2 regions of the Streptomyces sp. NPDC005408 genome follow, and region 2 is predicted to be linked to the other one. Evidence: riboswitches for the same ligand, from Rfam matches in the RefSeq annotation. Region 2 holds a riboswitch; the other holds the start of a gene.
The links. Region 2 has a riboswitch for S-adenosylmethionine ahead of ABZS64_RS25860 (aminotransferase class V-fold PLP-dependent enzyme). Riboswitches for the same ligand answer to the same signal wherever they lie in the genome.

Region 1: it holds a riboswitch for S-adenosylmethionine, as region 2 does, so the genes downstream of both, thrC (threonine synthase) here and ABZS64_RS25860 (aminotransferase class V-fold PLP-dependent enzyme) in region 2, are expected to answer to the same signal.

The regions. Positions count from the first base shown of each region.
Region 1 covers NZ_JBEXEX010000006.1:153,455-163,140, reverse strand. The annotation lists gene ABZS64_RS08830 (DUF4232 domain-containing protein) at 1-150, opposite strand, end outside; gene ABZS64_RS08825 (alpha/beta hydrolase) at 268-1,788, opposite strand; gene groL (chaperonin GroEL) at 2,266-3,888, opposite strand; gene ABZS64_RS08815 (cold-shock protein) at 4,251-4,454, opposite strand; gene ABZS64_RS08810 (MoaD/ThiS family protein) at 4,865-5,140, opposite strand; gene thrC (threonine synthase) at 5,164-6,444, opposite strand; SAM riboswitch class I at 6,462-6,589, opposite strand; gene ABZS64_RS08800 (glucosyl-3-phosphoglycerate synthase) at 6,735-7,673, shown strand; gene ABZS64_RS08795 (trehalose-6-phosphate synthase) at 7,755-9,155, shown strand; gene otsB (trehalose-phosphatase) at 9,129-9,686, opposite strand, start outside.
Region 2 covers NZ_JBEXEX010000031.1:70,223-79,908, forward strand. The annotation lists gene ABZS64_RS25835 (NlpC/P60 family protein) at 1-749, opposite strand, end outside; gene ABZS64_RS25840 (NYN domain-containing protein) at 1,073-2,434, opposite strand; gene ABZS64_RS25845 (hypothetical protein) at 2,470-2,712, opposite strand; gene ABZS64_RS25850 (rhomboid family intramembrane serine protease) at 2,863-3,585, shown strand; gene ABZS64_RS25855 (Lrp/AsnC ligand binding domain-containing protein) at 3,582-3,863, shown strand; gene ABZS64_RS25860 (aminotransferase class V-fold PLP-dependent enzyme) at 3,951-5,375, opposite strand; SAM riboswitch class IV at 5,581-5,698, opposite strand; gene trpD (anthranilate phosphoribosyltransferase) at 5,788-6,852, opposite strand; gene ABZS64_RS25870 (cytochrome bc complex cytochrome b subunit) at 6,983-8,608, opposite strand; gene ABZS64_RS25875 (Rieske 2Fe-2S domain-containing protein) at 8,605-9,660, opposite strand; gene ABZS64_RS25880 (c-type cytochrome) at 9,657-9,686, opposite strand, start outside.

The DNA of each region.
Region 1 (9,686 bases), on a different contig from region 2:
GGTGGACGGCTTCGCGGTCGGCGGGGTCGCCGTCGCCTTCCCCGTGCCGCTCGGCTTGTCGGCGGAGGAGCCGCTGGGCTCACAGGCCGTCAGAGCCAGTGCGGATACGGCGGCGAGCACGACGGCGGCTCTGCGAACGTTGGTCCTCATCTGATGTTCCCCCCGAGTGAGAAGCGCGAAGTGCGCTGCGCTGGACAGACCACGAGCTTCCCGTACAACCTTCACAGCTTGGTGACGGAGCCTTGCCGAATTCACCACGGAAGAGGGCTACTCGGCGGCGCAGGACACGTCCCGGGCCGGACGCTCACCCGTGAGGAGGAACCGCGTCACCGCATCGTCCCCGCACGCGTTGCCGTTGGCGCGGTAGGCGCCGTGGCCGACCGAGTCGACCGTGACCATCCGGGCCCGCTGCCCGAAGGCCTTTCGCATCTTCAGCGCACCGGTCAGCGGGGTCCCCGGGTCGCGCAGATTCTGGATCAACAGGACGTTCGACGGGCCGCCGTCCGGCGTGATGCGGACCGGGCGCTCCCGGGGCTCGTCGTGCCAGAAGGAGCACAGCGAGATGTTCACCGGCATGCCTGCGGTGAGCGGGTACCGCTTGCGGCTCTTGGCCACCTCGCGTTCAAAGGCGGCCTGGTTCCCGTCCGGCCAGTCGACGTCGTTGCAGATGGTGGCGCCCGAGGAGGCGGCGGAGTTCTGCATGGCCTCGTCCGGCGGAGTGTTCGGCGCGGGCAGCTCGCGGCCGTCGCGGGCGGCGGCGATCAGCTTGGCGAGGCCGGCGAAGCGGTCCTTGGGTGCGTAGAGGCTCTCCAGCAGTGCCTGGCGCAGGACGTTGCCGTTGAGCTCGGCCGGGTTGGCGCCGGTCCACGGAATCGGTGCCCGGTCGAGGCGCTCGGCGAGCGCGAGGAACAGCGGCCGGACATCGGCGGGTGCGGCGGCGAGGCGGTCGGGGTTCCCGGGGTCGGCCGCCCAGGCGGCGAAGTCGGGGAAGGCGTCCTCGACACCGGTCTGATAGTTGGCGAGCCAGCCGCGGGCCACCCGCTTCGGGTCGGGGTCGTCGTTGCTGTCCAGGACCCAGCGGTCGGTGCGCAGGGGGAACATCTGCGCGTACACGGCTCCCGCATACGTCCCGTACGAGGCGCCCCAGGCGGACAGTTTGCGTTCGCCGAGGGCCTGGCGGACGGCGTCGATGTCCCGTGCCTCGTTGCGGGTGCTGATGCTGCGGAGCACGTCGCCGCCGTTCTTGGCACAGGTGTCGGCGAGACGGCGTGCGGTGGTGGTGTTCTTGTCGATGGACCCGTCGGGCGCGGGGTACGGCCGGATGTTCACAAGGGCCAGGTCGTCGTGCGACAGGTCGCAGCTCACCGGCGTACTGCGGCCAACGCCACGCGGGTCGAAGCCCACGATGTCGTAGGCGTCGCGCACCGACTGGGGCAGGGCCTTCCCCCTGATGGAGGGGTCGTTGATGCCGGGGCCGCCGGGTCCGCCGGGGATCAGCAGCAGCGTGCCGCGCCGGGCCCCGGGGTTCTCGCTGCGTATACGGGAAATGGCGAGGGTGATGTGCGGCCCGCCGGGCTCGGCGTGGTCGAGCGGCACGGCGAGGGTCGCGCACTCCTGACGCTGATCGAGTCCGGTGCCCGGGCACTTCTCCCAGCGGACAGCCGTGTCCGGCCGCGGAGTTGCCGCGGCCGACGCGGGTGCGGGGAGAGCGACCAGGGCGGTCGCGAGAACGGGAAGGGTGAGGGCCACTGATGTGAAGCCGGGCTTCCGGCTGCCGATGATTCGCATGGGACGACCCTCGCGCAGCGGCGGACTATCTCCCACCGGGCCAACTGGCCTGTTCATCCGGGGGTTTGCCCCACCCCGAGACCGCTCTCGGGGTGGGGCAGACCAAGGTCCTGCCAGTAGATGACCGTGTACCCGTTGCCACCGTCCTGGCCGGGGTCACCCTTCGCGCCGTTGACTACGGCGCCCGCGCCGCCGGCCCCACCATCGCCGCCGGCCGCGGAACCCGACGGCAGGCCGACGATCCCGTGGGCGCACGGACGGCCGCCGCGGGAGTGTGATGTTCGGGATGCCGACCGAATGTCCGCACCCGGCACATTCCACTGCCCCTCGCCTCGGCGCTCGCAGACCGGGCGTCACGTGATCCAGCCAGGTGATCGGTTGAGCCGTCCGGGTCTACCCGCACACACGCCCGAGGGCGGTACCCCCCTGGGAGTGGGGGTACCGCCCTCGGTCAGGACCGGGTCCGAGCCGTCAGGCTCAGAAGTCCATGTCACCGCCCGGCATGCCGCCCGGAGCGGCGGCGCCCGCCTTCTCCGGCTTGTCGGCGATGACGGCCTCGGTGGTCAGGAACAGCGCCGCGATGGAGGCCGCGTTCTGCAGGGCAGAGCGGGTCACCTTCGCGGGGTCGATGATGCCCTCGGCGATCATGTCGACGTACTCGCCGGTCGCGGCGTTCAGACCGTGGCCGACGGCCAGGTTGCGCACCTTCTCGACGACGACGCCACCCTCGAGACCACCGTTGACGGCGATCTGCTTGAGCGGAGCCTCCAGCGCGAGCTTGACGATCGCGGCACCAGTGGCCTCGTCGCCCGTGAGCTCGAGCTTCTCGAAGACCGAGGAAGCCTGGAGCAGAGCCACGCCACCACCGGCGACGATGCCCTCCTCGACGGCCGCCTTCGCGTTGCGAACGGCGTCCTCGATGCGGTGCTTGCGCTCCTTGAGCTCGACCTCGGTCGCGGCACCGGCCTTGATGACGGCCACGCCGCCGGCCAGCTTCGCGAGGCGCTCCTGGAGCTTCTCGCGGTCGTAGTCCGAGTCGGAGTTCTCGATCTCGGCACGGATCTGGTTCACGCGACCGGCAACCTGGTCGCTCTCGCCGGAGCCGTCGACGATCGTGGTCTCGTCCTTGGTGATGACGACCTTGCGGGCGCGGCCCAGCAGGTCCAGGCCCGCGTTCTCGAGCTTGAGGCCGACCTCCTCGGAGATGACCGTGCCGCCCGTGAGGATGGCGATGTCGTTCAGCATCGCCTTGCGGCGGTCACCGAAGCCCGGAGCCTTGACGGCAACGGACTTGAAGGTGCCACGGATCTTGTTGACGACCAGGGTCGACAGGGCCTCACCCTCGACGTCCTCGGCGATGATCAGCAGGGGCTTGCCCGACTGCATGACCTTCTCCAGCAGCGGAAGGAGGTCCTTCACGTTACTGACCTTGGAGTTGACGATCAGGATGTACGGGTCGTCGAGCGACGCCTCCATACGCTCCATGTCGGTGGCGAAGTACGCCGAGATGTAGCCCTTGTCGAAGCGCATACCCTCGGTGAGCTCGAGCTCCAGACCGAAGGTCTGGGACTCCTCGACGGTGATGACGCCTTCCTTGCCGACCTTGTCCATGGCTTCGGCGATGAGCTCGCCGATCTGGGTGTCGGCGGCGGAGATGGAGGCCGTCGAAGCGATCTGCTCCTTGGTCTCCACGTCCTTGGCCTGCTCGAGCAGGGCGCCGGAGACGGCCTCGACGGCCTTCTCGATGCCACGCTTGAGGGCCATCGGGTTGGCGCCGGCCGCCACGTTGCGCAGGCCCTCGCGGACGAGCGCCTGGGCGAGGACGGTCGCGGTGGTCGTACCGTCACCGGCGACGTCGTCCGTCTTCTTGGCGACTTCCTTGACCAGCTCGGCGCCGATCTTCTCGTACGGGTCCTCGAGCTCGATCTCCTTGGCGATGGATACACCATCGTTGGTGATCGTGGGGGCGCCCCACTTCTTCTCGAGGACGACGTTGCGGCCCTTGGGGCCAAGGGTGACCTTGACGGCGTCGGCGAGCTGGTTCATCCCGCGCTCGAGACCGCGCCGTGCCTCCTCGTCGAACGCGATGATCTTGGCCATGTGAAGTGGTCCTCCCGGACTGGGGTGGATTCTCCGGACCGCGCTGGCGCCCGCGACGGACGGCCTGAGAGCCGTGCGGTTCCTTGCCCCGCCGACCCTTCGGGCCTCACCGACCCGGTCCTTAAGCTGTCACTCTCACCTGCAGAGTGCTAACGCCAATGATTAGCACTCGACCTATGAGAGTGCAAGCGGCTTCGACGAAGCCTCGATGAGGGGTGGTGGCCGGGTGACGGGTGGGCGCAAGCGGCTCTCGCGGATCGCGGACGGGCACGGAGACGCACGAAGGGCCCGCATCCCCCTAGGATGCGGGCCCTTCGTGCGTGAGTGTCGCGTGAGTGCGTCGGTGGCCGATCGCGCCGAGATCAGACGGCGAGCTTGACCATGTCCGCCTGCGGCCCCTTCTGGCCCTGCGAGATCTCGAACTCGACCCGCTGACCCTCTTCAAGGGTGCGGTATCCGTCCATCTGGATCGCGCTGTAGTGGACGAAAACATCCGCACCACCGTCGACCGCGATGAAGCCGTACCCCTTCTCCGCGTTGAACCACTTGACGGTGCCCTGAGCCATGCCTAACTCCCCTATTACTGGCCCTTGCACAGGTCCGCACTTCGCGGACCCGGGTCAGAACTCACCACCCGACAGGAGGGGGTGTGCGCCGGAACGCGTCGACCGCGGCTGAATGTATCTGCCCAACTGCCCTCTGCAACAGGTCAATCAGACGAGAAATCCGAGCGCGCGCGAACGGATAATTGAACCGAATTCAAGAAATTCCGGGGCAAGTCGGGCCCGGCAAATGGCGCTTAAGGAGGCAATTCGATCGCGCACATTGGCTGCTTCTTCTTGGGCCCGGGCGCATTCTCATATGCGGTCGGCACAAGCAGCGGAGGGGGCTTCCCCAACTGTACCGCGCTCAACCATGCAGAATTGCCCCCTCCGCTTCTCTTGCGGAGGGGGCAATTCTCTTAACGCTGCGTAACTCAGCCGCCGGCGACGGCGGGAATGATCGAAACGCCCGCACCGTCCGGGGTCGCCGTCTCGAGACCCTGCTCGAAACGCACGTCGTCGTCATTGACGTACACGTTCACGAAGCGGCGCAGCTTGCCCTGGTCGTCCAGGACGCGCGCGGCGATGCCCGTGTGGTTCTTCTCCAGGTCGGAGATCACCTCGGAGAGCGTCGCGCCCTCCGCCGGGACCTCGGCCCGACCGCTCGTGTACGTACGGAGAATGGTGGGGATGCGGACGTTCACGCTCATGGTGTTCTGCCTTCCGTAGGTAGTCAGCGGGCCAGGCCGGCGTCGCGGAACGCGTCGAGGCTCGGGCGGATGGTCGCCGTGGGACCGGTCGTCGGAGCGACGGCGTCGAGGGTCTTGAGACCGTCACCGGTGTTGAGCACGACCGTGGTGAGCGCCGGGTCGAGCACGCCCGCCTCGATCAGCTTCTTCGTCACGCCCACGGTCACGCCACCCGCGGTCTCCGCGAAGATGCCCTCCGTACGGGCGAGGAGCTTGATCGCGTCGACGATCTGCTCGTCGTTGACGTCCTCGACGGCGCCGCCGGTGCGGCGCGCGATGTCCAGGACGTACGGGCCGTCGGCGGGGTTGCCGATCGCCAGCGACTTGGCGATGGTGTTCGGCTTCTGCGGCCGTACGACATCGTGCCCGGCCTTGAAGGCGGTCGACACCGGCGAGCAGCCCTCGGCCTGGGCGCCGAAGATCTTGTACGGCTTGTCCTCGACCAGGCCGAGCTTGATCAGCTCCTGCAGGCCCTTGTCGATCTTCGTGAGCTGCGAGCCCGAGGCGATCGGGATCACGATCTGGTCGGGCAACTGCCAGTCGAGCTGCTCGCAGATCTCGTACGCCAGCGTCTTGGAACCCTCGCCGTAGTACGGGCGGAGGTTGACGTTGACGAAGCCCCAGCCCTCGCCCAGCGGGTCGCCGATGAGCTCGGAGCAGAAGCGGTTGACGTCGTCGTAGTTGCCCTCGATGCCGACGAGCTCGCCGCCGTACACCGCGGCCATGACGACCTTGCCCTGCTCCAGGTCGTGCGGAATGAACACACAGGAGCGGAAGCCGGCCCGCGCGGCGGCGGCGCCGACAGCGCCCGCCAGGTTGCCGGTGGAGGAGCAGGAAAGAGTGGTGAAGCCGAAGGCGCGCGCGGCCTCGACGGCGATCGCGACGACACGGTCCTTGAAGGAGTGCGTCGGGTTGCCGGAGTCGTCCTTGATGTACAGGCCGCCGGTGACGCCCAGCTCACGGGCGAGGTTGTCGGCCTTGACGAGCTTGGTGAAGCCGGGGTTGATGTTCGGCTTCTCGGCCACGTCGGCGGGGACGGGCAGCAGCGGGGCGTACCGCCAGATGTTGTTCGGACCCGCTTCGATCCGCTTCTTCAGCGCCTCGGGGTCATCGGCCGGAAGGTCGTACGCGACTTCGAGTGGCCCGAAACAGGAGGCACAGGCGAAGATCGGGCCAAGGTCGAAACGCTCTCCGCACTCGCGGCACGAGAGCGCCGCGGCGGGACCGAGGTTCACGGGGGTGGTTGCGACAGTCTGCACAGCCATGGTGGCGAGGCCCTTTCTCCTCATCTTCCTCGCGACGCATTTCGCCACGAGACGGAATTGGCACCTTCCCCACCGTGACCTCGCGGTCGGCGGGAGGGTTGCCGGGACTTCAACGGGCCGTTCCCTCTGTCCCTCTGGATGAGCGGTATTCGGTTATCAGCGTGAGGACCCCCGACATGCGACGGTCATCCGCGTTGTTCAAGACTGTAACCGAAGGCCCGGACGCTTGAGATAGTCGTCCGAACCGCGAGATGGATCACAGGATCCGGATGTCAGAGGGAGACGCGCACGTGCTGGAAGAGGTGGAGCGCTGGCTGACCAGGCGTTCCTGGTCTGCGGCCGACCGCCCGCTCGGCCGGCTGATGGCCGGCAAGCGCGGTACGACCATCAGCGTCGTCCTGCCCGCGCTCGACGAGGAGGCGACGGTCGGCGAGATCGTCACCGTGATCCGGCGTGAGCTGATGGAGGCCGTACCGCTCGTCGACGAGCTGGTCGTCATCGACTCGGGTTCGACCGACCGTACGGCCGAGGTGGCCGCGGCTGCCGGAGCGCGCGTCGTGCACCGGGACTCGATCCTGCCCCGGATACCCGCGGTCCAGGGCAAGGGCGAGGTGCTGTGGCGGTCGCTGATGGTGACCGGCGGCGACATCGTCTGCTTCGTCGACGCTGACCTCAAGGAGTTCTCGGCCGACTTCGTCTCCGGGATCGTGGGGCCGCTGCTGACCGACCCCGAGGTGCAGTTCGTCAAGGCGATGTACGACCGGCCGCTCGGCGAGGTGTCCGGTCAGGGCGGCCGGGTGACCGAGCTGGTGGCGCGGCCGCTGCTGAATCTGCACTGGCCGCAGCTGGCCGGGTTCGTCCAGCCGCTCGGCGGGGAGTATGCGGCGCGGCGCTCGCTGCTGGAGCGACTGCCCTTCCCCGTGGGTTACGGAGTGGAGCTGGGTCTGCTGGTCGACGCGCTGCACACGGTGGGGCTCGACGCGCTGGCGCAGGTGGACGTCGGTTCGCGCAAGCACCGCCACCAGGACGGTCAGGCGCTGGGGCGGATGGCCGCGGCGATCTACCGTACGGCTCAACTGCGGCTCTCCCGCGGTCACTTGGTGCGGCCTGCGCTCACACAGTTCGAGCGGGGCGATGAGGGCTTCGTACCGCGGACACATGCAGTGGACACCGAGGAGCGGCCGCCGATGCGCGAGATCGGCGAGTACGCGGCACGGCACGCGGCATGAGGACCGGCATGAGGACACCGAGTGGCGCAGTCCAGCCGTACGCACGTTTGAGGGTTTACAGGAAGGGCTAGGTTTCGGCACATGGTCTCCCAGCAGCCTGCCGCCCAGATCCTTGTCGCGTCGAACCGCGGCCCGGTCACATACACGCGTCAGCAGGACGGTTCGCTGGACGCCCGCCGCGGCGGGGGCGGTGTGGTCTCCGGTCTGTCCGCGATCGACTCCGAGTCGGACTCGGTGTGGGTGTGCGCCGCCCTCAGCGACGGCGACCGCGAGGCGGTACGGCGCGGGGTGGCCGAGCCCGGGGTGCGGATGCTCGACATCGACGCCGATGTGTTCGCCGACGCGTACAACGGGATCGCGAACTCCGTGCTGTGGTTCGTGCACCACATGCTCTACCAGACGCCGCTCGAGCCGGTCTTCGACGCGGAGTTCCGCCGCCAGTGGGCCTCGTACGAGGCCTACAACCGCGCCTTCGCCGAGGCCCTGGCCGAGGAGGCCGCGCCGGGCGCCGACGTCCTGGTGCAGGACTACCACCTGGCGCTGGTGCCCCGGATGCTCCGCGCCCACCGCCCCGACCTGCGTATCGGCCATTTCTCGCACACGCCGTGGGCACCCGTCGACTACTTCCGGATGCTGCCCGACGACATCGCCGCCCAGCTGCTCGGCGGCATCCTCGGCGCCGACCGGGCGGCGTTCCTCACCCACCGCTGGGCGGATGCCTTCACCGACTGCTGCCACACCGTGCTTGGCCCCGGCATCCCTTCTGGCACCCGGATCGGGGTGCACGGTCTCGGCGCGGACGCGGACTTCCTGCGGGAGCGCTCACACCGGCCCGACGTGGAGGAGCGGCTGGCCGCGCTGCGCGAACAGGTGGGCCCCGGGCGAAAGACGATCGTGCGCGTGGACCGCACCGAACTGTCCAAGAACATCGTGCGCGGGCTGCTCGCCTACCGGCACCTGCTGGAAACCCGGCCCGAATGGCGGGAGCGGGTCGTCCACGTCGCCTTCGCGTACCCCTCGCGGCAGGACCTGGCGGTCTACCGCGAGTACACGGCCGAGGTCCAGCGCGTCGCCGACGAGATCAACTCCACGTACGGGTCGGAGACATGGAGCCCGGTCGTCCTGCATGTGAAGGACGACTTCGCCCGCTCCCTGGCCGCGTACCGGCTGGCGGACGTCGCCCTGGTCAACCCCATCCGGGACGGTATGAACCTGGTCGCCAAGGAGATCCCCGTCGTCTCCGACGACGGCTGTGCGCTGGTGCTGTCGCGTGAGGCGGGAGCGCACGAGGAACTGGGCGAGGACGCGGTCACGGTCAATCCGTACGACGTGACCGGCACCGCCGACGCGCTGCACCAGGCGCTGACCATGCCCCACGACGAACGGGCCCACCGCACCAAGCGGCTGGCGGCCGCGGCGACCGCGCTGCCGCCGCAGCAGTGGTTCCTCGACCAGCTACAGGCGCTGCGCGAGGGCTCCTAGGAACTCCACGACCGCCGCCGGACCCGGCAGCAGCAGGTCGGCGCGGTCCGCGACCTCCGGCACCTCGGCGCTGCCGCTGCACACCAGCAGGCCGGGGATGCCGTCCGAGCGGAGCTTTTCGACGGCGGCGAAGGCGGGCAGATCCCCGAGGTCGTCCCCGGCGTAGAGGACGGCTTCGGCCTCCACTTCGCGTACGTACTCGGCAAGCGCCACGCCCTTGTCCATGCCCGGCGGGCGCAGCTCCAGGACCATACGGCCCGGCTCCACGATCAGTCCGTGGCGGGCGGCGAGCTCGGCGAGCGGATCGCGCAGGGCGTCGAAGGCGGCCTGCGGGTCGGAGGCGCGGCGCGTATGGACCGCGACGGCCTGGCCCTTCTCCTCGATCCAGGTGCCCTGCCACGCCCCGATGTCGTCGAGGAATCCGGGGAGTTCGGCGCGGGCGGCCGCGACACCGGGATGCGGGGCCGGCGTTTTGACCGTGCCGGACACGGCGTCCCAGCGCTCGGCGCCGTAGTGACCGAGGACGACGAG
Region 2 (9,686 bases):
CCGGAGGCGCCGTAGACGTACGGCGAACCCATCTTGCTCTGCGCTGCGGCGAAGGCTGCGCCCGCACGCTGCGAGGCGGGGACCGAGTTGCCGAGGTCCGCACGCGAGTTGTCGCGGTTGGCGCGGGACTCGTCGGCGGAGAGCGCGGCACGCTCCTGCGCGGTCAGCGAGTTGAGGAGCTTCTGCGCGGCGGCGAGCTTGCTCTGGACTTCCTTCTTCTTCGCGCCCAGCTGCTTGCGGGTGTCCGCGAGGTCGCCCAGCTTGTCCTGGGCCTCCTTGCGCTGCTGCGCGAGGGTCCGCTGCTTGGCCTGGATCTCGGCCAGCGCCTCGGTCTGCTTGGAGCCCAGCTGGTCCAGCGCGGAGGCCTTCTCCAGGTAGGTGTCCGGGTCCGAGGAGAGGAAGAGCTGCACGGCGGGGTCGATGCCGCCGGAGCGGTACTGGGCGCTCGCCACCGAACCGAGGCCGTCGCGCAGGGTGTTGAGCTCGTCCTGGCCGCGGGCGACCTTGTCCTGAATGGCGTCGACCTGCTTCTGGAGCTTGCCCTGCTGCTCCTTGGCCCCGTTGTACTTCTCGGTGGCCGCCTCAGCCTCTTCGTAGAGCTTGTCGACCTTCTCCTTGACTTCGCTCTTGCTCGGCTTCGGGCTGGCCTGGGCGGCCTGGGAGGTCAGGGCTACGGCCGCGGCGGCGGTCGCGGTGAGCACGGTCACACGGGTGCGGCTCGGCTGCTTGGGTCGACGGTGGGACGCCACGAAGGCGAGCTCCTTCTTCCTCGAGCCGCCTACCGGGCTGTGGGGGTTTGAATCCCCGGCTCCGCGCACACAACACCCCGGACAAAAGGGCTGAACTACGCAGATTCGGCGGTACCTTCGCTGTTCACTCCGGATGAGCGATCAACCGCGCGAAGGTTCGAGGCCCGACCTTAGTGACCTTCTTGTGATCACTTCAAATCCTGTTGAGAAAAATCTCGGCCACCGAGCGCATTCTTTACTCACATCACACGCGTAGTAGTGGCCACTTGACACTACGTTCAGTCAAGATGAGCACGAATTCGGGCATTAGGTACGGGAGTTATTTAGACCCGCGAAAGCCGCTTCAGCAACAAGGCGGACGCGACGGGCCTGGCGCCCGCCTTCGCCACTCCGTCGGCGACTTCGCGGTCGGTGGAGACCACCACCACGGGCCGGCCCGGCGGCTCCGCCCGTACGAGCTGACGGATCAGCTCGTCCGCGGTCACACCCGGCTTGGAGAAGAGCACCCGCACCCCGCGCGGGGGCGCGAGCAGCACCGGGGCGGCCAGTTCGGCCCCGTCGAAGACGCAGGTGATCTCGGCGCCGGTCTGCGCGGCGAGCACCGACAGCCCGCCGAGCAGCCGCAGCCGCTGCTTCTCCAGCGGCATGGTCGGATAGCCGGTCTTGGTGACGTTGTAGCCGTCCACCACAAGATGCGCCTGGGGCAGCGCGAGCAGCTGGTCGAGCAGCGCGGGGTCGGTCTCGGACAGCGCGCGGGCCGCGATGTCCTTGGGTGACATCCGGCCCGGCTCGACCGCGTCGACCGTGTCGGCGGGGTGCAGGGCGGCGGGCGGCAGGGCCAGTTCACGGCGCAGCCCCTGAGCCGCGTCGAGCACGGTGTCCAGGAGCAGCCGCAGCCGCATGTCCTCGATCGAACGACCCTCGCGGGCGGCCCGGCGGCCCGCCTCGACGGCCGCCTCCGCCTCCCCGAGGCGTGCCTTGAGCCGCCGGCTCTCGCTCTCGGCCGCCGAGACCTGGGCCGCGGCCTCCGACCTGATGGCCTCGATATCAGCGTCCCTGCGGCGCAGAGCGGCCTCGCCGCGCTTCATGTCGCTCTCGACGCTGCGCAGCCTGCGGCGAAGCGATTCGGCTTCCTTGCGAGACGTCTCCAGCTCCGTACGCAGTCGCTCGGTCTCGCTCTTGATCAGGCCGCGTGCCTCGCTCAGCTCCTCGCGCAGCCGCTCCAGCTCGCGCCGGCCCGCCTCGTCCGCGCGCTCGGCGTCCGCGCGCAGGGCCTCCTCGCCCGCGGCGGCGACAAGTTTCACCCATCCGGTGGGCCGCAGGACATATGCGGCGGCCGCCACATCGACCGGATCGGCGGCCGCGGGCGGCGATCCGGACTCCAGCGCGGCGGACAGCTCAGGCTGCGCCTGGCTGAGCCGCTCGCCGATCCGCTGGCGGAAAACCGGGTCGCCCTCCAGGGCGGCGGCCATCGCGTTGCCCGCGAACTTGGCGCGACGACTCGGGGTGAATCGGGCGTACTGCCGCAGCTGGGCGGGAAGTTCGGCGACGGTCAGACCGCCGAACGCGTCCGAGACCAGCGCCACGACTCTGCGCCGTACGCCTTCGGGCAGCGGGCGGTCGAGCGCCTCGGCTGCGTCACCGGCCGCACCGGCCGGCTCAGCGCCGCTTTCAGGCTGCTCCACGATCCGTCACCCCACTACCCGTTCGGGCCGCTCCCTCAGGAGCCGGCGCCCGGCCTGTCCACCAGCTCGATCTGGTCCACCGCATTGCACCAGCGGCAGCGCACCGACTCGATGGTCTCACTGACCACCTCACGCTCCTCGACCGTCGGCTCTCCGGCCAGGTCCAGATGGACGTACTCGACGACCTTGGAGGAGCGGGTGACATCGAAGCGGGTGAGATTGCCGCACAGCGTGCAGCGCCAGCGGGTCTCGGCGGTCGGCGAGGGAACCGTCGTCATCGTGCCGTCCTCTTTCGTCGTACGAGTGCGGGTGCCGCTGTGCGCCGTCGAACTGCGGGTGTACTGCCCGTAACCCTACGGCCTCGCAGGTACCCCATGGCGCGGCGAGGCACCCTGTACCGTTCGGTCCCACTACGCCATGCTCTGTCCATGATCGGTTGGCGGGGAGCGGTCCGGGGCGCGGTCACCGGGCCCGCGGTGACATACGGCATGATCGCCATCTGCTGTGCGGTGTTCGTGATCAGTCCGGTCTCGGGCCTCAATCCGGTGTACGGCACCGGTGACGCGCTGCTCGCCGCGCAGAGCGGGTACTTCGCGCGGTGGGGCGTGATCCCCGCCGAACTGCTGAGCAGCTCCCCCGGCACCCTGCTCACCCCGCTCACCGCCCTCTTCGTCCACGGCAGTTGGCTGCATCTGCTGGGCAACATGCTCTTCCTCTACGTCTTCGGGGCGATGGCCGAGGAACGCATCGGGCAGCTGGAGTTCGCCCTCTTCTACCTGGGCTGCGGCTACCTCGCGCTGCTCGCCTACGCGGCGGCCAACGCCGAATCCGACCAGACCCTGGTGGGAGCGTCCGGGGCGATCTCGGGGGTGCTCGGCGCGTTCCTGTACCTCTTCCCGAAGGCCCGGGTCACCAGTCTCTTCCCGTTCCTCTTCTTCCTGCCGCTGCGCTTCCCCGCGTGGATCGTGCTGATCTTCTGGTTCGCCCTCCAATGGCTGGCGGCCCAGGGCGCGGGCAGTGGCCCGGGGGTGGCGTATCTCGCGCATCTGGTGGGGTTCGGGGTGGGCTTTCTGTACGCCTGGGGACGTTTCCGCCGTAGTACTAGAGTGAAGGCCCAAGCAGCGGCCACTGAGGGAGAACGCCAGCCGTGATCACCGCGATCGTGCTCATCAAGACCAGCGTGGACCGCATCCCCGAGATCGCCGAGTCGATCGCCGCGCTCGACAGCGTGAGCGAGGTCTTCTCGGTGACCGGCACGTACGACCTGATCGCCATGGTGCGCGTGGCCAAGCACGACGACCTGGCGGACGTCATCCCCGGCAAGATCAGCAAGATCCCGGGCGTGGAGGGCACGGACACGCATGTCGCGTTTCGTACGTACTCCCAGCACGACCTGGAGGCGGCGTTCGCGATCGGCCTCGACGCGTAGCACCCGGCGGGGCGCACTGCCCCCACAGCACACAAGCCCGCGCCGGCCGGCGCGGGCTTGCAGCGGGTCCGGGGCGGAGCCCAGGCGTCAGACCGCCGGGACGCAGCGGCCGTCCTCCGTGTGGTAGGTCCACTTCGCGCCGACCGTGACCAGTTCCCGCACCGCCCCCACGAAGCGCTCCACGTGCTCGTCAGGCGTACCCGCCCCGAAGCTGACCCGGATCGCGTTGAGCGAGCGCTCGCCCGGCTCGGCCTCCGGGGCGCCGCACTCGCCCGGGTCCTGCGGGTCGGTGCCGAGCAGCGTGCGGACCAGCGGGTGGGCACAGAACAGGCCGTCCCGGACGCCGATGCCGTACTCCGCCGAGAGCGCCGCCGCGAAGTGCGAGCTGTTCCAGCCGTCGACGACGAACGAGATGACGCCGACCCGCGGGGCGTCGTCACCGAAGAGCGAGAGGACCTTGACCTCCGGGACCTCCGCAAGGCCCGCGCGGACCTTCGCCACCAGCTGCTGCTCCCGCGCAACGAGGCTGTCGAAACCGGCCTCGGTGAGCGCCTTGCAGGCGGAGGCGATGGAGTAGACCCCGATGACGTTCGGCGAGCCTGCCTCGTGGCGGGCGGCCGTGGTGTGCCAGTCGACGTCCACGCCCCCGTCCGTGCGACGGGCCACCTTCCGCGAGGCGCCGCCGCCCGCCAGGTACGGCTCCGCCTCCCGCAGCCAGTCCGCGCGGCCCGCGAGCACACCCGAGCCGAACGGCGCGTACAGCTTGTGCCCGGAGAAGGCGACCCAGTCGACGTCCAGGTCCTTCACGGAGACCGGGTGGTGCGGCGCGAGCTGAGCCGCGTCCAGCACGATCCGCGCACCGTGCACGTGCGCCGCGGCCGCCAGCTCCTTCACGGGCCACAGCTCACCGGTGACATTGGACGCGCCGGTCACGCAGACCAGCGCCGGGCCGTACGAGTCACGGTCGGCGAGCGCATGCTCCAGAGTCCGGACCGCTTCGGCCGGTGTACGCGGGGCGTTCAGGTACGTCACGCGGGCGTCGCGCCACGGCAGCAGCGAGGCATGGTGCTCGGTCTCGAAGACGAAGACCTCGCAGTCCGCGGGGATCACGGCCGCCAGAAGATTGAGGGAGTCCGTGGTCGAGCGGGTGAAGACGACCTGGTCGCCCTCGCGGCAGTCGAGGAACTCTGCGACCGTGACCCGGCTGTTCTCGAAGAGGTCGGTGGACAGCTGCGAGAGGTACCCGGCGCCGCGGTGGACGCTGCCGTAGTACGGCGCGTACGCGGCGACGTCGTCCCACACCCGCTGCAGTGCGGGGGCGCTCGCCGCATAGTCGAGGGCGGCGTAGGTGACCTCGCCACCGGTGACGAGCGGCACGGTCACATCACGGCCGAGCACCGGCAGCGGCGCCCCGCAGGCGGGGTCCGCGGACTCGGAGCAGGCGGACGAGGCGGCGGAAGCGGCGAAGGCAGAAGAGTCGGCGGTGGCAACGGCGTTCGGGCGTGCGGACATGGCGGTATCTCCCGGCAGGACAAGACGGAATGAGCTTCGGTAGACCCGCGCGGGCGCTCAACGGCCGCTCGCCGCACGGGGGTTGCCTCGACCACACGGCGATCGCCGCGCGGAGGCGTACTGAAGTGGGGGCTTGGAAAGCCCTATCGCATTCGCTTGCTCACGAGACTGCTCCCTTGAGGACCAGGACCCCAGGGTGTGCAGGGGTCCGCGCTTGCCGCAGACCTCGCTGCCTACGGCCTGGTCTTCACCCGGGGCACCCCGCCACGGACGGAGGGTTGCCGGACAGCGAGCCGGGGCCGTAATCGCTGTCACTCATGACCTTGAAGAGCATCCTGCCATACGTCGCACCGTGCGCAAGGCGTGGTCCGGTTCCTGAGACAGGAACCGGACCACGCCTTGCTTCACGCAGTCACGCGTTGCTCGCGGCCACCCACCGCTTGAGCGCCGCCTTCGCCGCCCCCGAGTCGATCGACTCCGCCGCCTTCGCCATCCCGGCCGAGATCTGCTCGGCGAGCGACCCCTCCCCCGGTGCGAGAGCAACGAGCGCCGCCGCGGAGTTCAGCAGCACCGCGTCCCGTACGGGCCCGGTCTCGCCGCTCAGCAGCCTGCGCGCGACATCCGCGTTGTACGAGGCGTCCGCGCCCCGCAGGGCCTCCACCGGCACCAGGTCGATGCCGATGTCCCGCGGGTCGAAGGCCTCCTCGCGCACCTGCCCGTCCCGGACCACCCACACCCGTGACGTGGCCGTCGTCGTCAGCTCGTCGAGCCCGTCGTCGCCCCGGAAAACCAGCGCCGACGATCCGCGCTCGGCCAGCACCCCGGCCACGATCGGCGCCATCCGGGCGTCCGCGACACCGGTGGCCTGCGCCTTCACGCGTGCCGGGTTGGTGAGCGGGCCGAGGAAGTTGAACGTGGTGCGGATGCCCAGCTCCTTGCGGGCGGCCGCCACATGCCGCAGCGCCGGGTGGAACTTCACCGCGAAGCAGAAGGTGATCCCCGCTTCGTCGGCGACGGCGGCGACCCGCTGCGGGGTCAGCTCCAGATTGACGCCGAGCTTCTCCAGGACGTCCGAGGCACCGCTCGCGCTCGACGCGGCCCGGTTGCCGTGTTTGACGACCTTCGCACCGGTGCCGGCCACGACGATCGCGGACATCGTGGAGATGTTGACGGTCTTGGCGCCGTCGCCGCCCGTGCCGACGATGTCGACGCTGGGCCCGGGAACCTCGATCAGGTTCGCGTGCTCGTACATGGTGCGTACAAGACCGGAGATCTCCTCGACCGTCTCGCCCTTGGCCCGCAGGGCGACCACGAAACCGGCGATCTGGGCGTTCGTCGCCTCGCCGCTGAGGATGCGGTCCATGGCCCACGCCGTGGCGTCGGCGCTCTGGTCGCGGTTGCTGAGGAGAGCCTCCAGCACGCCCGGCCAGGAGTGTGCCGCCACGCTGTCGCCGCCAACCGGGGTCACAACGTTCATGGTCCACTCCAGGGTCCACAGCCGAGTAGGAATGCCCCCACCCTATCCAGCCCCGGGCACAGCAAAGAGCCCCGTCCGGCGAATGGACGGGGCTCCCGCTGTGGCGACCGCGACGTGCGGCCGGGTGGGATCAGTGGTGGCCGTGGCCGCTGGTGATCTCCTGGAACTCTTCCGGCGTCGGCTTGGGGATCTGGTTCCCCTCGCCGTAGTAGCTCTTGCTGAGCTTGGCCCTCAGCTTCTGGCCACGGGTGAGCTTGCGCTCGACGCCGTTCTCGTCGACCGTCGGGCCGATCTCCACGGGCTTGTACTGCTCGTGCGCCGTGAGCGTGTGCAGAGCACCCTGGCTGAGCGGCTCGTGGACCTCGACGAACTCACCGTGCGGCAGGCGCTTGATGATGCCGGACTCGCGTCCGTGCAGCACCTTGTCCCTGTCGCGACGCTGCAGACCCATGCAGATCCGCTTGGTGATGACGAAGGCGATGACCGGTCCGACGAAGAAGCCGATCCGGGCGAACCAGGTGATGCTGTTGATCGACAGATGGAGGAACAGGGCGAACATGTCGTTTCCACCGGCGATCAGCAGGATGAAGTACCAGGTCAGCCACGCCACGCCGAAGGCCGTACGGGTCGGGGCGTTGCGCGGGCGGTCCAGGATGTGGTGCTCGCGCTTGTCCCCGGTGATCCAGGACTCGACGAAGGGGTAGACCGCGATCGCGACCAGGACCAGCGGGAAGATCATCAGCGGGATGAAGACACCCAGGGCGAGGGTGTGGCCCCAGGCATTGATCTCCCAGCCGGGCATCGCCCGGATCAGGCCCTCGGAGAAGCCCATGTACCAGTCGGGCTGGGCGCCCGTGGACACCTGGTCCGGACGGTACGGGCCGAGCGCCCAGATCGGGTTGATCGAGGCGACCGCCGAGACCACCGCGATGACACCGAAGACCAGGAAGAAGAAGCCTCCGGCCTTGGCCATGTAGATCGGCAGCAGCGGCATGCCGACGACGTTCTTGTTGGTCCGGCCGGGACCCGCGAACTGCGTGTGCTTGTGGAAGAACACCAGGATCAGGTGCCCCACCAGCAGGCCCATCATGATGCCGGGCAGCAGCAGGATGTGGACCGAGTAGAACCTGGCCACGAAGTCGCCGCCGGGGAACTCCCCGCCGAAGAGGAACATCGACAGATACGTGCCGACGACCGGCACCGACAGGATCGCGCCCTCCATGAACCGGACACCCGTTCCGGAGAGCAGGTCGTCGGGGAGCGAGTAGCCGGTGAAGCCGGTGAACATGCCGAGCACCAGCAGCAGGAAGCCGAACAGCCAGTTGATCTCGCGCGGCTTGCGGAAGGCGCCCGTGAAGAAGACGCGCATCATGTGCACGAGCATGCCCGCGATGAAGATCAGCGCCGCCCAGTGGTGGATCTGCCGGATCAGCAGACCGCCACGGACGTCGAAGCTGATGTCCAGCGTCGAGGCGTACGCCTCCGACATCCGCACACCCTGCATCGGGATGTAACTGCCGTGGTACTCCACCTCGTTCATCGACGGGTGGAAGAACAGGGTCAGATACACACCCGTGAGGATGATGATGATGAAGCTGTAGAGGCAGATCTCACCGAGCATGAACGACCAGTGGTCCGGGAAGATCTTGCGCATATTGGCCTTGGCCAGGCCGTAGATCCCCAGTCGGCCGTCCGCCCAGTCGGCCACCCGCTCACCGGCGGGTGCTTTGCGCTTGGACTCTGCTGTAGTACTCATCCGCGCTCCCAGAAGGAAGGACCGACGGGCTCATCGAAGTCGCCGAGCGCCTCAAGGTTGCCCTCAGCATTCACGCCGATCCGCAGCTGCGGAAGGCGGTGACCGGCCGGGCCGAAGATGACGCGGGCGCCGTCGGAGAGGTCGAAGGTGGACTGGTGGCACGGGCAGAGCACGTGGTGCGTCTGCTGCTCGTAGAGGCTGATCGGACAGCCGACATGCGTACAGATCTTCGAGAACGCCACGATGCCCTCGTGCGACCACTCGAGCTCGCGCTTGTCCTTGATGTCGTCCGGCTGGATCCGGACGATCATCAGGGCCGCCTTCGCGATCTCCTTCTGGAAGTCGTCCGCGTCCTCCTCCAGGCCCTCGGGCTTGGCGAAGGTCAGCGAACCGATGGCGACGTCCTCGGGACGCAGCGGCTCATCGGTGTTCATGTTGATGAGCTGCTTGCCATCGGCCCACAGCGTCGAGCGCAGCTTCTTCTCGGGCAGCGGGCCCAGGTCGCGCAGCAGCACCAGGCCGGAGAGCGGCACCATGGCCAGCGCGCCGAACATGGTGTTGCGGATCAGCTTGCGCCGGCCGAAGCCGGACTCCTCGGCGCCGGCCGCGAAGTCGGCCATGACCTTGGCCCGGACCTCGGGCTCGGCCTCGATCGGGTGACGCTCGTCGGCGATCTCCTGATCGGACATCAGGGTGCGGGCCCAGTGGACCGCGCCCGCGCCGATGCAGAAGAGCGCGATCCCGAGGGTCAGACCCAGCGAGAAGTTCAGCGCGCTGACGTGCCCGAACGGGAAGATGAAGACGATCTTGTTGACCGGGAAGGTCACGAACGAGGCGATGAAGGCGATCGTGGCCAGCATCGACAGCGTGAACAGGAAGGCGACCGTGCGCTCGGAGCGCCTGGCGGCCCGCTCGTCGATGTCCTGGACACGCGGCTTGTGGGCGGGCAGGCCCGGGTCCGCGAACGGATCCTCCACGACCTCTACCGCGCCGTGCGCGGCTGCGGCCTGCTCTGAGGGCAGGTTCTCTTCTGGAATCTCTTGGCTACTCATGACTTCTTGGCCTTAGCGGTGTGGGC